4 regions of the Marinobacterium sp. BA1 genome follow, and region 3 is predicted to be linked to each of the others. Evidence: predicted binding sites of a transcription regulator. Region 3 holds the regulator's gene; each other region holds the start of a gene.

Region 1 (5,504 bases), 1.1 Mb from region 3:
ATCGATTGTATTAGCCATGAGCATTCCCCTGATCAATAACTATTTAAATTGTCGATGCCCATTCCCTTTCGCTGCCTCCCAACGAAAGGGAATGGATATTGCTAGCACTTTCAGCGTAACGAGAGCGTGCAAGCGCCAGTTATCAAAAATTGGCAAATGTGCATGGGCAGGAGTGAATACGATGGTGCGGACTTGGCAGAATCAAAATACGGCGTCCATACTGGATCGAAAAAATAATAAAGAGGCCAAGGTGCACCAAAATAAACAAAAAGCACCACAGAGGTGCATATCTGTTTCAGATGACATTAATGAGCAGGCCTTTCATCTGACCGACTGGAGTCAGGAATATAACCAGTACAGCAGCGGGCGTTTTCAGGGCCGTGTCGAAGAGTGTCAGTTTGACGGTATCCAGCTGATCAACGAGTACACCAATCAGGCATTACATCAGCACTGCATGGTCTGGCCTGATGCCTTCTGGCTCGGCATTCCGACCAATCGTGAACACTTTCGCATCAACGGCCAGTCCGTCGAGCAGGAAGATCTGCTCTGGCGTCACGGCAGTACCCCCTTCGAACTGGTGACTCCGGCAGACTGCAACATCTTCAGTATTGTGGTTCAGCAAGAAGAACTGTTCGGCCTGGCCGCGCGCCAGGGCATCGCTACCCAGTCCAGTGTCTCCGGTGGCAACCCGCGTCTGCGCGGCAGCCGACATCAGGTCGAGGAGCTGTCGCTGCTGGTCACACGGATACTGGCAGCAGCCGACGAGGGCATGGATACCGAAATCCACAAGGACCTGCTGATACAGCAACTGCTGAACCTGCTGGACACGGCAGAAGTTAACGAGCGGGTCATCCCCAGTTACCGGCATCGCAAGGCGGTCGTGGATCGAGTACGGGAATATGTGGATGCAAAGGGTGATTTGCCGGTCACCATGACGGCTCTGTGTGACCTGGCCTGTGTCAGTCGGCGTACCTTGCAGTACAGTTTTGAAAGCATTCTGGGTATCAGCCCGGTGCAGTTCCTGCGTGCGACCCGCCTCAACCGGGTACGTCGCAAATTGTTGTCTGCCGAAGGCACCTCAATCTCCGATGCAGCCGCCAGTCAGGGCTTTTACCATCTGAGCCAGTTCGCTACCGACTACAGACGCCTTTTCGGCGAGCGCCCCTCAGAAACCCTCAGACGTATCGCCCACTGAAAGCCAAGGGAGGCCGAAGCCTCCCTCTTAACGGTTTACAGGTGTTTGTCGAACGCCTCTTTCTCGTGCTTCATGATGCTGGCGTTCAGAAACAGATAGAGCCCTACGGCAGCAGCCAGACTGATGGCAATGCCGGTTGGGCTGTCAGCGAACGTGAAGTAGGCGGATACGTTTTCCCAGCTGGTGATTGGACTTGAAAACATGATGTGCTCCTCGGTGCCATTCGCACCCTTGTTGACTCATCTTTCGTTCATGGGGCGCTGCCAAGACAGCGCCATTTCAGTGAAAGCTCAGACCAGTTTTTCCTGACCCGGCTCCAGCGTGTTCTCGATGATCGCCTGTGCCGGCAGTGACTCTGGGTAGGGCTTGGCCGGGATTTCGACCAGGTCCAGACCGAGCACTTCGACCTGAGGCGGTACACGCAGGGCATTCAGTTTCTTCAGCACGTAGGAGATGCCCCAGCCCGGAATGAAGCCGGTCAGTGCCATCACGATGCCACCAATCAGCTGCCCGGTTAGAGTAATATCAGGCAGGTCACCCACATTCGGGTAAGAAGAGGCAAACACACCGACCATCACGACACCGTAAAGGCCACAGAAACCGTGTACTGCCACCGCACCCACAGCATCGTCTACGCCCATTTTTTCTACCATGCGACCCACCAGCGGCATCAACGCACCGCCACTGGCAGCGATGACAAAGGCCAGACCCGGGTAATACAGATCCAGACCCGCGGCAACGGTGATGATCCCTGCCAAGCCACCGGACATGGTCCAGAACGGCTCACGCGATGTCAGGTAGGCACCAATGACACCACCGGCAAAGCCCATCAAGGTGTTGAAGCCGAACGCGGACAGGTTGGTCGGGTTGCCATAGATCGTGGTCCAGCCGGTATCACCACTATTAAAGATGATGCAGCCACCCAGGAAGCCAAAGAAACCGACGATGATCATCATCAGGCCGATCAGTGACATCGGCAGGCTGTGTGGCGGGATATACATCGCGACACCGTTCTGGAACTTGCCAACGCGCGCACCCAGGTTCATCAGCACACCCAGCGCGAAGAAGCCGGCAACCCCATGTACCACACCAGACGCACCCACATCGTGGTAGCCCAGCTTGGTCAGCAGCCAGCCATCCGGGTGCCAACCCCAGGCACCAGCCAGAATCCAGACAGCGGAACCAAGAATGGCCGCCAGGATCAGGAAGGCGCTCAGACGGATACGTTCGATCACGGCACCGGACAGGATCGAGCCGGTGGTAGCACCAAACAGGGCGAAGGCGGCGAAGAAGATGCCGGTACCCATATCCTTAACGTCAGGCCCCATGCTCAAACTCCAGGGCAGCGCCGCAGAAGCATCGATCGGAATCAGGCCGTTCGGGAAGGCGTTGTAGATCCACCAACCGAAGAAGTAGAAGGTTGGAATGATGACCGAAAGGGTCAGAATGTTTTTCATCCCTGAAGTCAGGGCATTCTTGACGCGGGAAGCGCCAATTTCATAGGCGAGGAATCCGGCATGGATCATGAACATGATGGCAGTACACCACCAGTAGAACACTTCCACATTCATCGCTTGGTGCATTTCGAAAGTCGCCTTGAGCGACTCCACGGTTTCCACAGTCATAGGCTTGTCCTCGTTTATGCGGAAAGGGTCCGCTTTTTGTTTGCTGCACCGCAGCATATAAGCCGGAGCATCCTTACTCTTCAGTGATATTTGTTTCCTGATAAGAAAAAGCAATCCATGTGCCAAAAGTATCCACAACCCATAAAATATAGAAATGATATTTATAACATGTTGTTTTATAAAGGCTTAAAAACAATTAACTCTTGATTGAAAAATTATTTTCTCGGATAAAACACCCTGTGGATAATTACCGTGCTTTATACGAGGGCTTTTTCGCACTTGCGTGCACCCGTATTGTTCATTTAATAGCCAAGCACAAAAAAAGCGCCCACAAAGGGCGCTTTCATGAAAGGTATTTTCAGGGATATCAGCTTCTCACTTTGATCCGCTCCGGATCATGGAAAGGCAGTGCCTGAACCTGAGCCGGCAACCGCTTCTGCAGTCCATCCAGCTGCCCCACTTCCAGTCGGGTACCCGGTTCTGACCAGGCGGGCTGAACACGGCAGAGTGCAATCATTTTGCCCAGCAAGGGCGAGGCCGTTGCGCTGGTTATCTGACCAACCGGCATGCGCCCGTCGTACACTAGATCACCGTGGTGAACAGGCTCATTGCCATCCAGCACCAGCCCCACCAGCTTCTGTCTGCTCTCAGGCGACTGCCGCTGCAGCGCCGCTCGCCCGCTGAAATCTTCTTCCTTGGTTTTCATCGGCACGGTGAAGCCGATGCCGGCCTCGTAGGGGTTGGTCTGGTTGCAGAATTCGTGCTCCGCAAAGATCAAGCCCGCCTCGATTCGCAGCATGTCCAACGCGGCAAACCCCAGTGGCGCCAGACCATGGGGCTGGCCAGCCTGCCAAATCGCATCCCATACCGCTGCGCCGTCATCAGGATGACACCACACTTCAAACCCTAACTCACCGGTGTAGCCGGTTCGCGAAACCATCAGCGGTATGCCTTCCGGCCCGCCCAAACGGCCAATGGTGAAGTGGAACCACTTCAATTCGCTCACCGGTGTCCGGTTTTCCGGCTGCCAAACCAGCTCCGACAGCAGCGCTCGGCTGTTGGGACCCTGCACAGCCAGGTTGTGCAGCTGGTCAGTCGACTCACGAATACTGACCCGATCACCGCGCTGTGCTGCCAACTCTCGCAGCCAGGTGCCAGACCAGGGATCGCCACATACCCAGCGGAAGGCCTGCTCCCCCATGCGGAACAATGTGCCATCATCGACCATGCCACCGGTCTCGAAACAGGCGGCCGAGTAGACAATTTCACCCACCGCAAGCCGGCGCACATTACGGGTCAGGGCATACTGCAACAGCGCTTCGGCATCGGGGCCAACCACTTCGAACTTGCGCAACGGCGACAGATCCATGACAGCGACGGACTCACGACAGGCCAGATATTCGGCACGCGCGCCCCAACCTTCAAATTCGGTCGGCACCCAATAGCCGCGGTATTCATCAAAGTGCTTGGTCAGTTTCGAAGTACGGCTGTGAAACGCGGTCTGTTTGGTCATGCGCGGCAACTCCTCAGGCACCACGCGATGGGCAATGGCGCGCTCGAACTGGTTTTCCGCGCCATAGACGCGGACATGGATATCGGTGGGTATCCAGCCATTGGCCGGATCAATGTCATCAGGGCAGGCTGAAGACGCGCATATCAAGTCCCGATTCGCGCGCAGCAGGACGTAGTCACCGGGACGCGACCAGGGCTCATCCATGCCAACCGTGCCGCAGGGCTCGATCAGCGTGTTGAAGAAAAAATTAATGGCGGGCCAGCCAGCGCGGGGCGCCACGCCATATTCCCTCAATGCACGGTTGAAATTGTCCGTACAGCTGACATGACCGAAGTAGCCACTGTCCTCGTAATACTTGGGCGTGCAGGCCAGCAGGAAGCTGTCGTGACGACCGACCGTGTCCTGTACCAGCTCCAGCATCGGCTGCAGGCGGTTGTCGGCAAATCGTGAGTACAGCCCCGGCTGGGGCAAGGCGTGTCCCGCCAGGGTCCGTGTCGCCACCGCATCCAGCGTAATCTCTTCGCCTCTTTCCAGCGCCTCGGCATCGAAGGCGATGAAGTCGGAGCATTGCTTGCCCGCCACATCAATAATCTGAATCCACTCACCCGCCTTGACGCGGTATACACGCGCGCTGCTGTGTGGGACATGCACCTCCTGCACCGGCTCACTCAGCGGATCGGGCAGCTCAGTCATTTCGCCCGGCAAACGCCAGAAGGCAACATTCAACTCTGTCGCTGTCGTTTGCTCCTGCGGCATCATGTCAGCCCCCGGCGCAGCCAGCACCAGATGGATGGCCCCTGTACGCTCCGTGGCTTCAATCATGCACGGCAACTGCTCGGCATCCAGATGAAGCCCGCGTTGCAGATGGGATTCCTTAACGCCCCATGCCAGCAATCTTTGCCTCAGCCTGTCACCCGAAGGGCGCGACTGTTGCAGCTGCGCCTGCACCTCAGGCATACCGGAAGTGGCCTGTCCCAACTCCAGACGCTCACGCGCCGAGCCGGGGCCGTCATCAAGCATGAACAGCTCACAGCACTGCCCTTCGTCCGGGCTGTCAATCTGCAACCGCTCGCCCGGCAACAGTTTCACTCGCATTGCCTGTTGCGCCACAATGCGTTTGCGGCTCGTAGCCGGCGGCTCACCCGTGATCAAATGATCATGAAATTGCGTG
Region 2 (5,504 bases), 1.0 Mb from region 3:
GTCTGGTTCAGTAAATACTCGATAAGATCGAATGTTTGGTAAATTTCTTCCCCCAGTCCGAACGAACTCCACCAGAACTCCCTGACTCAGTTCATAGAGAAGTGAAGATGAGCGTCGGGAACTCATCCTCTATGCTATGCGAGAGAAGCGGCAGTTTCGTACGTACATGCTTGGGCATATCACCCCGTTATCTGGGTAACCGTAGCCCTCAAGGGACATGATCACTACAGACTGCGGTTCCGGGTGATACCAGCTTCAGCCGACCGCTTCAAGCGACTCCGGCAGTATCTGCCCGCCATCCACGATCAACGTCTGGCCGGTGATATAGCTCGCCTCGGGTGACGCAAAAAACACCGCCGCATGGCCGATATCCTCGACTCGACCCAGCCGTTTCAAGGGTATGGACGCTGCCATCTGGCGCAGGTAGTCCTCGCCCATGCCCTCCAGCCCTTCGGTAATGATGTTACCCGGCATGACCGCATTGACGGTGATGCCGTACTTGGCCAGCTCAATCGATGCGGTTCGCACGAATCCGAGCTGACCGGCCTTGCTGGCACCGTAATGCGACCAGCCCGGAAAACCGGTGACCGGCCCGGTGATGGACGAGGTCACCACGATGCGGCCACATTGGCTCGCTTTCAGCACCGGAAGGGCCGCCTGTACAGTATTGAACATGCCCTTGAGATTGGTATTGATGACCAGATCCCAGTCGTCTTCGGTCATGGTTTCAAGGTCTGCCGACGGGAAGATGCCCGCGTTTGCACACAACACGTCCAGTTGGCCAAACTGCGTCTGCACCGCGTTAACGGCGGTCTCCAGTGACCCACGATCTGTCACATCAGCAGCCAAGCCCAATGCTTCCGTCTCAAGGCTGTCCGCTGCCGCCTGAGCCTGTTCCAGATGTCGTGCCGCTATGGCAACTCTGTAACCCTTGTCCGCAAATACACGGGCAATCCCCAGCCCAATGCCCTTACTTGCTCCAGTCACAAGCACTACGGGTTTGCTGTCATTCATGCCTATACCTCGTTCAATTCAGCCATGCGCCTGACGATCAGACCGTCCCTTCACCAAACAGTTTGAGCCCCACCACACCGGCGATGATCATGCCGATACAACCCATCCGAATCAGACCACCCGGTTCCTGCATGAACAGGATACCGACAACCGCCAGTGCAGAGGCTCCAATCCCTGACCATACCGCATAGGCAGTTCCCACTGGAATGGTCCGCATGGCCAACGACAGCAATCCCAGACTGATCACGATCAGCGCCGCGGTAATCAACGAAGGCCACAGCCGGGTGAAGCCGTCACTGTATTTGAGGCCGAGCGCCCAGAGGCACTCCAGTACCCCGGCGATCAGCAGATAGATCCAGCCCATTCAACGCTCCGTTTCAGTTGGCCGGGTCGAAGCGCGACAGCCATTCGACAGCCAGGTCGTGATACCGCCCCAGTCCCTTGTATTCGATCAGCTCCGGCGGCAGGGTCTTGAGCACCCGATGCATGCGGCGCGCCCAGTCCGGGTTGGTCACCAGATCGTCAAAGCTGATCAGGAAAGTACGAATGCTGAACATCAGTGCATTGCTGCGCGGCATGCGATCCAGCACCTGCAGTTCCACTCGAAGGTGTACTTTCTCACCCACGTTATCAGCAGTAACGCTGGCCCGGTCGGTGCCCCAGTTCGGATAGGTTTCCGGCGAGGTATCCATGCGTGCGTTGACGGTCAGGGTCCAGTTCAGGCGACGCACTGGACGCCCGACCGGAATGGCGGTCAGATACTTCAGGGCACGATCAAACACGCCCATTTCGTGGGCCAGCGGGACCGGGCCGTGCCACTCGGAAAAGCTCATGCCGGCATCGAACGCCAGCGACCAGTCGGCTGGGCAGGTCACGATGCCCGCATCCAGGAACAGGTCACCATCACGCTGGTCCAACAGTGCGAAGTCGCCCTGTACCTGACGGCCCATGTACTCCATCGGTGGCAACGGCAAGGTGCTGCTGTCACCAAAGGTGAAGCTATCCTTGATATTGAGCAGCCGGTTTTCCCAGGTCCACTGGTCACCATCAACCTGCAGGCTGAAATGTTCGGGGTAATCCGCTGCCAGTGATGTCATGCATCGCTCGATCATATCCCAGCACGCGAGATCCATATGCGGCATCGCCAGACAGCGTTTGGGATTTTCTTCCAGCACGGTGGCACGCTCGGCCATCTCCGACAGATAGTGTTCGTCGATATCCAGCAGAAACTCAAACACTGACCCTTCCGGCCCCGGCGTCACGTGGGGCTCAATGTTGACCGAGTAGCGATACTCGTCCTCTGGAAACGGGAACGGAAAACGTGCAACGGCACCGGGGCTGTTGCTGTAGGTAAAGTCATCACGAAAGGTTTGTACGGGTTTGGGTGACATGCGCATAGCTGTCGCTCCTATAGGTCCAAAGTCAGGTGTTTGCCGGCGGCACGGGAGACGCAGGGCATGATGCAGCTGCCGCTGGAGCGCTCGTCGTTGGACAGGAAATCATCTCGATGCTCAACATCGCCCTCAAGAACAGCCGTGCGACATTGGCCACAGACGCCTGCACGGCACAGATTGGGAACCTTGACGCCTTCGCGCTCCAGCGCTTCAAGCAGGCTTTCATCGGCCGCTACGTCCACCGTTTTTCCGCTGTGGGTCAGCTGCGCCTTGAACGGCTCGCCCGGCTCGGGTGCGGCAAAGGCTTCGAAATGGATCAGGCTGTCTGGCCAGCCCAAAGCGGCTGCCGTGCTGCGAACACCGTCAATCAACGATTCAGGGCCACAGATATAGACATGGGTCCCCGGCCCCTGACCGCTCAACACGGCAGTCAGGTCACATTTATTACCCTGCACAGAGTCATAGCGATGGAGAGCCGATCCAAGTTGCTGCTGCAGTTGATCCAGATAGGCGCCGGTTTGACTACTTCGATACAGATAGTGCAACTCGAAATCAGTACCCTTCCGTTTGAGTTCCGGGATATACGACATGAAGGGGGTGATGCCAACGCCACCTGCAATCAGCAGGTGTTTGCGGGCAGTCATCACGGGAGCAAAGAGGTTGGCCGGTGGTGTGATCGCCAGCTGGTCCCCTACGTTCACCTGTCCATGCATGAAAGAAGAACCGCCACGGGAGGCATCCTGCAACCGCACGGCGATGCTGTAACGCCGCGGTGTGGCAGGGTCGCCACACAGCGAATAGGCATTACGGATCTCGCGGGATGCTCCCGGCATGATCACCTGAACATGACTGCCGGGCGAGAATGCCGGCAGCCGGCCTTCAATCGCTTCCAGTTTGAACTCTCGAATCATCGGTGCCACCTGCTCGATGGCCATCACACGCACCGGTATGCTGTCGATACTCATTACTGCAACACCTCCTGTTCCGGCTGTTCATCAGGATCTTCAGCATTGATCTGCACCCCTACGTAGGCACCATGCAGACGGGCAAAATGATCCCGTACCAACAACAAACGACCACACCCTGTGCAGGTGTGAGGACTGGCTGTCACCCCTTCCATAAGGGTGTAGCAATGGGTACAGAATAACCGGCGGGCAGAACTGATCGGAGGCGCCAATTGAATCTGCTCTTCGACCAGCCCGGCCGACAACGCTTGATTGCGTATGTCCCACAGAAAGCCTTCACTTCCGGCCACGTACAGCCGGGTGGTCACCGGCGCATCATTCAGAATGTGTTGCAGGTAGCCCGACAGGGAATCCGCCAGCGTGCCCGGGGCATTGCCCGGTTCCGCCACCAGCCATTGTGCACCTGATTCAGCACACTGACGGTACAGCGGTTCCAGCAGGTGCTCTGCGTCTGACTCACTGACAAACAACTGTAGTCCTGCTGTCGCGACCAGCTCGGGTGGCGTATAGGTCGGACGACTCTTGATGGATGGATCGATCTGCATCACTACTCCTTTTGGGTTACCCAAAATTTATTAGTGGTGTAATTTATTTCTCCTTAGGAAAAGCAATTTTTCTGCCAAAACATGAAACCAGATAAATTTCAATACCTTAGGATTATCAATCCAAAACATCTCCTCTATAAGGGCACAGCAACAGTGCATTTCCGTATCCGGATGACTCAGCACAGGGCAGATGATCATTACGGTGCAAAAGTACCCCGGTTGACCCAAAACGGGTCGCACTTCAGCTCCCCATACCCAAATATTGGCCAAGGCCCGAGCCAGTTTTGATTGGGATTATTTTTTCACTCTATAAATCATGACGTTGAGTCTTAATGGCCCGGAACTTGCTTTCCTATCAGGAATAATAGTTCCTCTTCAGGAATTAATTATGATCTGTTACCAATGGAGAGAAAAATGGCTAATTCATGGCGTATCGCCGCACTGGCTGAAAGACATCGTGCCCTGGGCTCAAACCTTGAAGACTGGAACGGCCTGCCTACGGCATGGACCTACAGCAAAAGCGGTTACACTCTGGCCGATGAGCACGAAGCAATCCGTACCAAGGCAGGCTTGATGGATGTATCAGGCTTGAAGAAGGTGCACTACGTGGGTCCACATGCCGAGAGCCTGCTGGAGTGGGCCACCACGCGTGACATCTCCAAGCTGTATCCGGGCAAGGCGGTCTACGCGACCATGCTGAATGAAGCCGGCAAGTTTATTGATGACTGTGTTATATACCGCATGGGCCCCAACGCTTTCATGGTTGTACATGGCACCGGCGCCGGCTATGAGCGCCTGACTCAGGCGGCACTGGGCAAACAGGTTGCCGTGCTGTTTGATGACGATATGCACGATCTTTCGCTGCAAGGCCCCACTGCAGTGGATTTCCTCGCTGAGCATATCCCCGGAATCCGGGATTTGGCCTACTTCCACCACACACACGCACGCCTGTTCGGTTGCCCGATCACCATTTCACGCACCGGCTATACCGGCGAGCGCGGTTACGAGATCTTCTGTAAGGCGGCCGACGCCACTACCATTTGGGACGGCATTCTGGAGCACGGCAAAGCGTTCGGCATTATTCCCTGCTCTTTCACCGCGCTCGACTGGCTGCGTACCGAAAGTTACCTGCTGTTCTATCCGTTCGATAACTCCGAGATGTACCCGTTCGAAAACGAACCGGCCGGCGATACGCTTTGGGAGCTGGGTCTGGACTTCACAGTGTCCAAGGACAAGACAGAATTCTGCGGTGCTTACGAGCACTTCCGCCTGCAGGGCAAAGAGCGATTCAAGATTTTCGGTGTTTTGCTGGAAGGAAAAGAGGCCGCTTCCGAGGGTGATGAACTCTGGGCCGATGGCAAAAAGGTGGGGGTTATCACCTGCGCCATGTATTCACGCCTGACCGACAGATCAATGGCAATCGCTCGTCTTGAAGTGCCCTACGCCGAGCAGGGCACCCCGCTTCAGGTCAAAGGTAGCCTTGAGGTATCGGCCATCGCCCATACCCTGCCATTTGATGATCCCGAGAAAATAAAGCGCACTGCAAAGGGCTGATCAGGCCTGACACACCGAGGGGGGCCTGTTTC
Region 3 (5,504 bases):
GTAATATCCGTCTGGCAGTGTTCGATGTCGATGGCATTCTGACAGATGGCCGCCTCAACTTTCTGGCCGATGGCCGCGAAGTCAAAAGCTTTCACACCCTCGACGGCCTCGGTATCAAGCTGCTGCATCGCTGTGGCATCGAGACGGCCATCATCACGGGGCGCCGTTCGCCCCAGGTGGAGCAGCGAGCTGAAGCGTTAGGCATCACCTATCTGCGCCAGGGGCGAGAAGACAAACTGGTCGCACTGGATGAACTGTGGCAAACCAGTCGACACAGCGCTGCCGATACCGCCTATATCGGAGACGACCTGCCCGACCTTGCCGCCATTCGCGCCTGCGCCTTTGGCGCCTGTGTACCCAACGGTCATCCACTGGTGCGCAAAGAGGCGGATTGGTGCAGCAGTGCCGCTGGAGGCAAGGGGGCCGCAAGGGAGTTTTGCGAGTTGATTCTGGCCGCACAGGGCAAACTCAGCGCCATCTACGACGAGTACCGCTGAATGCTGCAAAGTCGACTGAGACTCTCCATCGCCTTGATCCTGCTGCTGGTGCCCCTGCTCTGGTGGGGGTTTGCCTCTACCCGGCTGAACGACGAGCCTTTACTGGACAATGGTGCCGCTCGGATCGACTTTTTCGTCCGCGAGGCCCGGATCACGCGCTGGAACCAGAGCGGCGAAATGGCACAGGAACTGAGCTCTCCTCTGATGCGCCACTACCCTGAACCAGGTGAGATGCTGCTGGACAACCCAACCACCCTGATACCCCGCGAGCAGAGTGGTGAGTTCCGTATTTTGGCACAGGAAGGCCGCATGCCCGACTCACAGGAACGCATAGTACTTGCAGGTGATGTACAGCTTCATGATAATCCGCCTTCAGGCAGTGCCAGCGAGATGCTGACCGAGCGACTGACACTCTACCCTCCACGCGACTATGCCCACACAGACCTGCCAGTCAGGGTAATACGCGGCCTGGACCATATGGAAAGCCAAGGCATGGAGGTCTTTTTTGACGAACAGCGGGTTGAACTGCTGTCCGAGGTAAAAGGTACATACCATGCGAATTAACCGCCCTGTGTTGCTGACCACCCTGCTGCTGAGCCTGTCCGCCAGCGTGCAGGCACTGCCCGAGGATCGCAATCAGCCAATCAACGTCTCGGCTGACCGCGCCAGCATGAACGAGCGTACCGGTATCACCGTATACACAGGCGATGTGGAAATAATTCAGGGCAGCATGGAAATTCGTGGTGAGCGCGTTGAACTGCACCGTGCAGCTGACGGCAGCATTGACCGCATTATCTCCACCGGCAAGCCGGCCAGATTTCAGCAGCAGCCATCTGCCGATCAGCCCCTGACCAAGGCCTACGGTGAAAGGATGGAGTACCGGGTCAAGCAACAAGAGGTTACCATCACCGAAAATGCACGCGTCGATCAGTCCAAGGATACCTTCACCGGAGAGCGGATCGTTTACAATATGGCGCGTGCGGTGGTGAACGCTTTCGGCAGCGACCGCGAGGGCGGCGAACGGGTCAAAATGGTGATTCAGCCCAAGCCGACGGGGACCAACTGATGGCGACACTGGAAGCCTTGCACCTTGCCAAAAGCTACAAGGGGCGCCAGGTGGTACAGGATGTATCCCTGCAGATGGAAACGGGCCAGATCGTTGGTCTGCTGGGACCCAACGGTGCCGGCAAGACCACCTGCTTTTATATGATCGTGGGGCTTATCCACGCCGACCGGGGACAAATCCGACTGCACCAGGACGACGTTACCCGCCTGCCCATGCATGAGCGCGCTCGCCGCGGTATCGGCTATCTGCCTCAGGAAGCTTCGGTGTTTCGGAAGCTGAGCGTACATGACAACCTGATGGCCATTCTGGAAACTCGCAAGGAGCTGAATACCTCGGATCGTAAGGCATTACTGGAGCAGCTGCTGGAAGAGTTTCACATTACTCACCTGCGCAATAGCCTGGGTATGGCCCTGTCTGGCGGAGAGCGTCGACGTGTTGAAATCGCACGGGCCTTGGCAACCGAGCCTGACTTTATCCTGCTGGACGAACCCTTTGCCGGCGTTGATCCAATCTCGGTCAGCGATATCAAACAAACCATTCGCCACCTGCAGTCTCGCGGCATTGGCATTCTGATCACCGATCATAACGTGCGCGAGACACTCGACATCTGCGAACGAGCATATATCGTAAGTGAAGGGGGAATACTCGCACAGGGCACACCGGCCGAGATCCTGGCTAACGAACAGGTTCGCCGTGCCTATCTGGGCGAGCAGTTTTCCCTTTGATCCTGAGTCGTCAATCATGTACATCCACTCCGTCCACCTGGCAGCTCTGATATGAAGCAATCGTTACAACTCAAGATCGGCCAGCATCTGACGATGACACCCCAGTTGCAACAAGCAATACGTCTGCTGCAACTGTCAACGCTGGACCTGCAGCAGGAGATCCAGGAAGCCCTGGAGAGTAACCCACTGCTGGAAGTCGAGGAGGAACTGGACAGCGCCGAAGAAGCCCAGACTGAAGCCCGTGATGATCGTCACGACGCCTCTGCCGACAGCCTCTCTAACGACACCGCTGACGAGGACAGCTGGGACGAAAACGCACTGGAAGAGCGGTGGAATGATGAAATCCCTCGTGAGCTGTCCACCGACAGCAACTGGGATGATACCTTCCAGCACCAGAGTACACCCGGTCCTGCCCGTGATGATGACTGGGAACCCGGTGATAACGATTCGGCCGAAGACAGCCTTCAGGATCACCTGCTGTGGCAGCTCAACTTGACCCCCATGAGTGACCCTGACCGTATGGTCGCCATGGCCCTTATCGATGCTGTCGATCCGGATGGCTATCTACGCACGGACGTAGATGAAGTTCTGGAACACTTCACCCGGAGCGAACCCCAGCTGTTTGCAGATGCCGAGCCTGAAGAGATTGAAACGGTACTGCACCGCCTGCAACAGTTTGACCCGCCCGGTGTCTGCGCACGAGACCTGAGCGAATGTCTGCAGATACAGCTGCGCCAGCTGCCTGAAAACACTCCGATGCTGAAAGAGGCATTACGCCTGGTACGCGATCACCTGGGTCTGCTCGGTAATCATGACTATCGTACCTTGATGCGCCGCATGCGCCTGAAGGAGGAGGCCCTGCAACAGATCATCAGTCTGATCCAGTCGCTTAATCCAAAACCGGGCACCAGCATCAGCAGTGAACAGTCAGAGTACGTTATACCTGATGTCGTGGTGCGCAAGGTGCAGGGGCAGTGGAATGTAAGCCTGAACTCAGAGGCATCCCCCAAGCTGCGTATCAATACCGACTATGCTGATCTTATAAGACGGGCCGACAACAGCGCTGACAACACCTATCTGAAAAACCATCTACAGGAAGCGCGCTGGTTTCTGAAGAGCCTGCTGAGTCGCAACGAAACCCTGCTCAAGGTCGCCACCGAGATCGTGGCCCGCCAGATCGATTTTTTCGAGGAAGGTGAAGAGGGTATGAAGCCGATGGTTCTGCATGACATCGCTGAAGCCGTAGAGATGCACGAATCAACCATTTCCCGTGTCACTACCCAGAAATACATGCATACACCCCGAGGCATCTTCGAGCTGAAGTATTTTTTCTCCAGCCATGTGAGCACGTCAGACGGAGGCGCTGCCTCCTCTACCGCCATTCGTGCCTTGATCAAGAAGCTGATCAGCGCGGAGAATACCGCAAAACCACTCAGTGATAACAAGATAGCCGACCTGCTGAAAGAGCAGGGATTTAACGTAGCCAGACGCACAGTGGCAAAATATCGTGAAGCGATGAACATTCCGCCTTCTAATGAGCGCAAGCGTCTGGTTTAATGAGACTACAGGCACGCCGGAAGAACGTGCTTTATGACGAGGAGAAAACCTATGCAGATCAACATCACTGGCCATCACGTCGAACTGACTGACGCCCTGAACGAATATGTACGTACCAAGTTCGACCGACTGGAACGCCACTTCGATAACATCACCAATGTACAGGTCACCCTCAGTGTCGAGAAGCTGCGCCAGAAGGCCGAAGCCGATATCCACCTGGCCGGCGGTGAAGTATTCGCAGCGCATGAGCATGACGACATGTATGCTGCAATTGATGGCATGGTGGACAAGCTTGACCGCCAGATCATCAAGCACAAAGAAAAACTCAAATCCCACAAATAACCGGTAGCAGCACGTCACGACATGCAACTATCAGAACTGCTGACCTCATCCCGTACACTCTGCCACGTCGATGTGGTCAGCAAAAAGCGAGCGCTTGAGCTCGCCAGCCAGACTATCGCCGAGCAGCTGGACGGCATGGCCGCTGAAGATATCTTCAGCGGCCTGATCAACCGAGAACGCCTTGGCAGCACCGGTATCGGTGAAGGCGTTGCCATTCCTCATTGCAGAATTCCAGGTGTTACAACAGCCATCGGATTACTGATGACGCTGTCCAGCCCGATTGACTTCGATGCCATCGACAACCGTCCAGTCGACCTGATCTGCTTCCTGCTGGTTCCCGAAGACGGCGCTGAAGAGCACCTGCAGACACTGGCAGGGTTGGCAGAGCTGTTCAACGACTCCAGCACCCGTGAATCACTGCGCAGCTGCGAAGATTCCTCAAGCCTGCTGGATCGCGTTCAAACTCTCTGCAGAGGCGCCTGACATGCGACTGGTCGTCATCAGCGGCCGCTCCGGCTCAGGCAAAAGCACCGCCCTGCAGGCACTGGAAGATGTCGGTTTCTACTGCATCGACAACCTGCCGGCCCTGCTTCTGCCCGAGCTGATCCGACTGATGCTGGCTGAGGAAAACCCTAATCGAGAAATTGCCGTCAGCATTGATGCTCGCAACCTTCTGAGCAACCTGAAACAGTTCCCCAGTGTGATGCGCACTCTGCGTGAACAGTCCAAGCTGAGCACCGAAACCCTGTTTCTTGATGCTGGTGAAGCTACTCTGCTGCGACGCTATAACGCAACCCGGCGGCGTCACCCGCTCACCGATAAACAACAGAGCCTGCAGCAAGCAATTCGAACCGAACGCAGCCTGCTTGAGCCCATCGCCAATCTCGCTGATCTGCGCATCGATACTACGCGGCTATCACTTTATGAGCTGCGTGACGAAGTCAAACTGCGTGTTGCCGGGCGCAGTGAACAGGTTCTGTCACTGCAATTTGAGTCATTTGGCTTCAAGCATGGTGTACCGCTCGATGCCGATTTCACCTTCGATGTACGGGCCTTGCCCAATCCCTACTGGGTCCCTGAATTGCGCCGTCATACCGGCCTCGACACCGAGGTGATCGAGTTTCTGCGCCAGTCGCCCGAGGTCAGCGAGATGGTGAACGACATACAGGCCTTCGTAAGCAAGTGGCTGCCTCAGTTCCAGGCCAATAATCGCAGCTACATCACAATCGGTATTGGCTGTACCGGGGGCCAACACCGCTCGGTCTATATTGCCGAGCAACTGGCTGGTTATTTCCGCAGGCATATGGATAATGTGCA
Region 4 (5,504 bases), 150 kb from region 3:
AAAAACTCTCGATTCTACACCAGCCTGCTTGCTGGTGAAGCATCGGGGCTCAGTTGCCAGCCGAGCAGCTTTCCCCATACAACCGCATGAATTCGCTCGCCGGCATGGGCCGATAAAACAGAAAACCCTGCCCGGTCTTGCATCCTATATCCTGCAGCAATCGGGCCTGTTCATCGGTTTCAATCCCCTCGGCTACCACTCCGAACTCCAGCTCAGAGAGCAGCTGAATTATGCCTTTAAGCAAGGTAGCCGCACGTGCATCGGTACACAGGTCCGCTACAAAACTGCGGTCGATTTTCACCACATCCAGAGGCAGGCGCCTCAGGTAGGTCAAGCTGGAATAGCCGGTCCCGAAGTCATCCAGCGCAAGGCTGAAGCCGGCAGCACGCAAACCGGCAAGCTGTCGCAAAACATCGTCCGCCAGGTTGATAAATGCGGTCTCGGTCACTTCCAGTTCCAGCTGTTGCGCCTCCAAACCATATAGTGCGATGGTGTGCAGACACCAATCAACCAGATCCGGCTCCTGCAGCTGCCGTGCCGACAGGTTGACACTCAGTCTTGGCAATCCGGGCAGCAGAGTCTGCCATTGCTGCAGCAAAGCACAGCTTTGACTGAACACCCAACGATCAAGCGCAACGATCAGACGGCTTTCTTCGGCAAGTGGGATAAACTCGCCCGGCGAGATCATTCCTTTTTCAGGATGTTGCCAACGCAACAGAACCTCTGCTCCCACCAGCGCACGGTCGATGATGTTTACCTTCGGCTGCAGGTAGAGTTCAAGCCCCAGACCGGTTTCATGCTGAATCGCCTGTCTCAGCTGTTGCTCCAGCATAAGCCGTTGACGCAATTCGTTACTCAGAGCCTCGTCGTAGAAACGATAACTGTCACGCCCGGCCTGCTTGGCCGCGATCAACGCTGTTTGGGCGCAGGCCAGCAGAGTATCGGCATCATCTCCATCTTTGGGAAAAACCGCCAGCCCTGCCGAAGGACTCAAGCGAATCGTCTCACCTTCAAGATATAACGGCACCTGCAACTGGCTGATACACTCATTGGCATAACGCGCCATTCCGGTCAGGTCATGGGTGTCATTGATAATAGCCACCAGCTCATCGCCGGTCAGACGAAAAAAACTGAGCCTGTCGCCCAAGTGTTGCTGCAGTCGTTCAGCCTGACGTTTGATCAGCTGGTCGCCGCCACGCATGCCAAAGCGATCATTGATCGGTGACAATTGACCAATGTCGATACACATCAAGGCAATCAAAGCTGAGTTCGTAGAGGGTTTTCGGTTTCGTTTCAGCAGCTGGGCAAGCGTCTGCACCAATTTGTAGCGGTTACCCATCCCCGTGAGCGGATCGGTGAATGCCAGCTCCTCGATTTGCGCCTCTTTTGCACGCATTTCTGTAAGGTCATGGAAGATGGAAACAAAATTGGTTACGACGCCGTTATCATTCTTCAGTGCACTGACCGACATCCACTGCAGATAGACTTCACCACTCTTGCGCCGGTTCCAGACCTCCCCCTGCCAACTGCCGTGGTGTCGCAGCGACGCGTTCATCGCATCATAGAAGGGCTGTTCGTGATGATTAGAGCGCAGCAATTTGGGTGTCTGCCCAATCACTTCCAATGCAGAATAACCGGTGATTTGGGTAAATGCCGGGTTAACCCGCTCGATCCGGGCGGCGGCATCCGTGACGATAATACCTTCAATAGTGCTATCCAGAATGCGTTCCGCCATTGCTTCCTGGGTTTGAAAGGCACGTTTCAAGCGCTGATCCTGGCCTATACCGGTCAGGCCGGTTACCTGACCATGCTCATCCAGATGAGGCAAAATGCGGAGGCTGACAGGCACTTCATGTCCCGCAAGGGTGCGGAAGTTCACCACCCCGGCCCAGTAACCGCATTCCAGTACCTGCGGAAAAATTTCGCGAGACAGCTGCTGCCAGGTACTTTCGGTATGAAAGTCGCTGACGTGCAGCGGCTGCACACTCAGGTCATGTTCCTGACCGATTCCCAGCAGCTCACGGCCGGAGCGGTTTATAAACTCGATCCGGTAATGCTTGTCGACACTGGCAATAAAATCGCCGGTCAGATCCAGAAACTGCTGTTGTCTATCCATCGCTCAATCCAGTTATATTCCGTCAAGCGCCACTGCGCTGCCAGAATTGTGCTGCAAGCGCGTTAAAGTCCGTTGCCACTCGCAATACGTGCCGTCCGACCAGTCCATCACGCTGCGAGCGCAGCATTTTCATCACCAATTGTACCCAACCGATCCCATCATGGCGCCCGGTGCAGATATAACGCGCCACGGGGTCACCAATTGCCACCTGTGCCTCGGCAGCAAGCTCTCGCCAGGGTTGCATGGTCCAGACGATCAACAGAGTAGAAAGAATATTAGCACTATCTGAAAACGTTTCTTCTTGTTGTGTAACCGGCATGTTGATCTTCAACTGAGATCTCCTGCTGGGCGTACTGCGACTCACTGAGAATGCAGCCATGAAAAGACACTACTTTAGTATCAAAAGCGAAGCAATAACCCTTTAGGTTGTGTCGAATTGTTCAAAATACATTTCTAACTGGATCACCTGCCCTCACGATTGCCAACGGCTGCACACTCCTGGAGCCGAGTGCGTTTTATTGGTGCACAAATCAAGAGCACAACATTGTCATATCCATGTAACACATTGTAAATATTTGTATTTATCAACACTGGCACAGCTTTCGCTTTTACAGGATCAACAAGCGGCACTCAATGCCCGACTTGCTATTTCAAGAGACTGTAAGGGGAATATGATGAAAAAGCTGACCAAATCTCTGATCGCTGCCGGCCTGCTGACTGCATCCGCTGCCGCAAGCGCTGAACTGTCGGTCAACGTGGGCGCCATGAGTGACTACTGGTTCCGTGGCATTGATCAGACCTCCAACAACGCCAGCCTGATGGCTGGTGCTGACTATGACTTCGGTAATGGTTTCTACGTTGGCACCTGGGGTGCTCAGCTGGACGATGCTGAAATCGAATACGATCTCTACGGTGGCTACGCCGGTGAAATCGGCGACTTCACCTACGATGTAGGCTACGCTGGCTACTTCTACACTGTTGATGATGCATCCGATTACCATGAACTCATCCTGGGCGGCGGTTACAAATTTCTGAGTGCCCAGTTTGTCCTTGGCCGTGAAAATGTTGACGGCGCAGGTGATGACGCCGACTACACCTTCTTCAGCCTGACAGGTGAATACGAAGGCGCCTACCTGACCTATGGTGTATTCGGTGAAGACTATGACGGTGACTACGTTGAAGCCGGTTACGGTACAACTATTCAGGGCCTGGACATGAGCCTGGCATTCATCAAACAGTTGGACACTGAACTCGACGGCGATGGCGAGAAAGACTCCGAATTTGTCTTCACCATCAGCAAGACCTTCGATCTCTGATCAGACATCTCCTCTGCGTTACTGAACATACTAAGGTTGTCTTGGGGCCCTGCGGGGCCTCTTTTTTTCAACTGCCGTCGGGTTTCAGATCAGTACCCGCTTCCGTTATCATGCCCACCTGTATCACTGTTTTGGAGCCTCAATGGCGACCTACGCAATTGGTGATCTGCAGGGCTGTTATAACGAATTAATGCAGCTTCTAGAGCAGATCAACTTCAACGACCAGGATCAACTCTGGTTTGCAGGCGATCTGGTCAACCGTGGTCCCGGTTCACTGCAATGCCTGCGCTTTGTCAAAAGTTTGGGGGATCGCGCTGTCTGTGTACTGGGCAACCACGACCTGCACCTGCTGGCCCTGCACAATGGCAACGGAAAGAAAGCAAACTCCACACTGGAACCGATTCTGGCCGCACCCGACCGGGATGAGCTGATGCACTGGCTGCAGCATCGCCCCCTGCTGCATGATGACAAGTCGCTGGGCTACGTCATGACCCACGCCGGCATTCCTCATATCTGGAGTCTGAAAACTGCCCGCAATCTGGCTGCCGAGCTTGAAGCTGTGCTCCAAAGCGACAGAGCCGAACGTTTTTTTGCCAATATGTACGGCAACCAGCCTGATCTTTGGCAGGACGACCTCAAGGGACCCGCGCGTTTGCGCTGTATCACCAATTATTTGACCCGAATGCGCTTCATCACGACCGAAGGGCGGCTGGAATTCAGTGCCAGCGGCCGCCCTGAAGAGGCGCCCAACGGTTTTCGCCCCTGGTTTGAACTGCCGCCGGCCAAACCACTCAAACGCATACAACTGCACGGCCACTGGGCTACACTGGGGCATCATCGCAATGAGCGCAGCATCTCGCTCGATACCGGCTGCGTATGGGGTAACGCCCTAAGCGCACTGCGCCTGGATGATGGCCAGCTGTTCAGCCAACCCTGCACTGACCACCCAACACCCGGAGACTGACACGTGAGTGAGTACCGCTGTATCAACATCACCGAAGCCTGTGACCTGATCGACCAGGGTGCACAGGTAGTCGATATCCGCGATGAAACCAGCTTCAACGAGCTTCACATCCGCGATGCAACCAACCTCAGCAACCACAACCTGCCGGAGTACCTTGCACAGGCAGACTTTGACCAGCCCTTGATTGTCTGCTGCTACCACGGCATCAGCAGTCAGTCGGCAGCCGCCTATCTGGCACATCAAGGGTTTGAACAGGTCTGTAGCCTGGACGGTGGTTTTGAAGCCTGGCGCGCACAGTGCCCGGACCGTTGCAGCCGCTGATGCAGATCTATCTGGTCGGCGGCGCAGTCAGGGATCGACTGTTGGGGCTTGAGGTCAAGGACAGAGACTGGGTGGTGGTCGGTGCCACCCCTGACGAGATGCTGGGTCGGGGTTTTAAACCGGTCGGACGTGATTTTCCTGTGTTTTTGCATCCGGATACCGGTGAGGAATACGCTCTGGCCCGTACCGAACGCAAAAGCGGCAAGGGGTATACCGGCTTCCAGTTCCATACCAGCCCGGATGTTACACTCGAAGAAGACCTGCGCCGCCGCGACCTGACCGTCAACGCCATCGCGGAAGCGGAAGACGGCACGCTGCACGACCCCTGGCACGGTCAGGATGACATCAAGACGCGGATGCTGCGCCACGTTTCACCGGCCTTCAGTGAAGACCCGCTGCGAGTACTGCGAGTGGCGCGCTTCTATGCCCGCTTCGCCGATCTTGGCTTTCAGGTTGCTGACGAAACGCTGGCACTGATGCGCGAACTCAGCGCCGGGGATGAACTTGCCCACCTGACGCCAGAGCGTGTCTGGCAAGAGACAGAGCGCGCGCTGGCCACTCCCAGTCCAGCGCATTACTTCGCCCTGCTGCAAAAAACGGGGGCGCTGGGCAGCCTCTTCCCCCAACTGGAAGGGCTGGACACAAATCGATTGGCTCAGTGTCTGTCTGGAATTGCCGATACCGACGCACGACCAGCCATGGCGCTGGCTCTGCTGCTGTATCAGGCCACCGAGTCGATACTGCCAGAACAGGCCTGCGACATTATCGGCAATTTTTGCAGCCAGCA

Evidence for each region. The regulator sigma-54, encoded in region 3, starts transcription at its own class of promoters, with help from an activator protein. The targets are predictions, from matches to a motif close to TGGCACNNNNNTTGCTNT.
Region 1: the regulator sigma-54 is predicted to act here: its motif matches at 2,928-2,945, upstream of ACAM29_RS16485 (ammonium transporter).
Region 2: the regulator sigma-54 is predicted to act here: its motif matches at 3,978-3,995, upstream of ACAM29_RS16260 (dimethylamine monooxygenase subunit DmmA family protein).
Region 4: the regulator sigma-54 is predicted to act here: its motif matches at 2,708-2,725, upstream of ACAM29_RS11835 (TorF family putative porin).

Annotation. Positions count from the first base shown of each region.
Region 1 is NZ_BAAFHC010000001.1:3,379,890-3,385,393, reverse strand. It holds partial or broken gene eat (ethanolamine permease) at 1-18, opposite strand, end outside; gene ACAM29_RS16495 (helix-turn-helix domain-containing protein) at 251-1,195, shown strand; gene ACAM29_RS16490 (hypothetical protein) at 1,231-1,398, opposite strand; gene ACAM29_RS16485 (ammonium transporter) at 1,486-2,820, opposite strand; gene ACAM29_RS16480 (DUF1989 domain-containing protein) at 3,188-5,504, opposite strand, start outside.
Region 2 is NZ_BAAFHC010000001.1:3,338,212-3,343,715, reverse strand. It holds gene fabG (3-oxoacyl-ACP reductase FabG) at 256-1,014, opposite strand; gene ACAM29_RS16275 (multidrug efflux SMR transporter) at 1,052-1,378, opposite strand; gene ACAM29_RS16270 (DUF3445 domain-containing protein) at 1,392-2,411, opposite strand; gene ACAM29_RS16265 (2Fe-2S iron-sulfur cluster-binding protein) at 2,423-3,373, opposite strand; gene ACAM29_RS16260 (dimethylamine monooxygenase subunit DmmA family protein) at 3,373-3,918, opposite strand; gene ACAM29_RS16255 (aminomethyltransferase family protein) at 4,333-5,472, shown strand.
Region 3 is NZ_BAAFHC010000001.1:2,293,362-2,298,865, forward strand. It holds gene ACAM29_RS11120 (KdsC family phosphatase) at 1-497, shown strand, start outside; gene lptC (LPS export ABC transporter periplasmic protein LptC) at 498-1,061, shown strand; gene lptA (lipopolysaccharide transport periplasmic protein LptA) at 1,051-1,563, shown strand; gene lptB (LPS export ABC transporter ATP-binding protein) at 1,563-2,288, shown strand; gene ACAM29_RS11140 (RNA polymerase factor sigma-54) at 2,340-3,845, shown strand; gene hpf (ribosome hibernation promoting factor) at 3,897-4,187, shown strand; gene ACAM29_RS11150 (PTS sugar transporter subunit IIA) at 4,209-4,670, shown strand; gene rapZ (RNase adapter RapZ) at 4,672-5,504, shown strand, end outside.
Region 4 is NZ_BAAFHC010000001.1:2,448,136-2,453,639, forward strand. It holds gene ACAM29_RS11825 (putative bifunctional diguanylate cyclase/phosphodiesterase) at 50-2,116, opposite strand; gene ACAM29_RS11830 (hypothetical protein) at 2,139-2,447, opposite strand; gene ACAM29_RS11835 (TorF family putative porin) at 2,791-3,432, shown strand; gene ACAM29_RS11840 (symmetrical bis(5'-nucleosyl)-tetraphosphatase) at 3,575-4,396, shown strand; gene glpE (thiosulfate sulfurtransferase GlpE) at 4,400-4,717, shown strand; gene ACAM29_RS11850 (hypothetical protein) at 4,693-5,504, shown strand, end outside.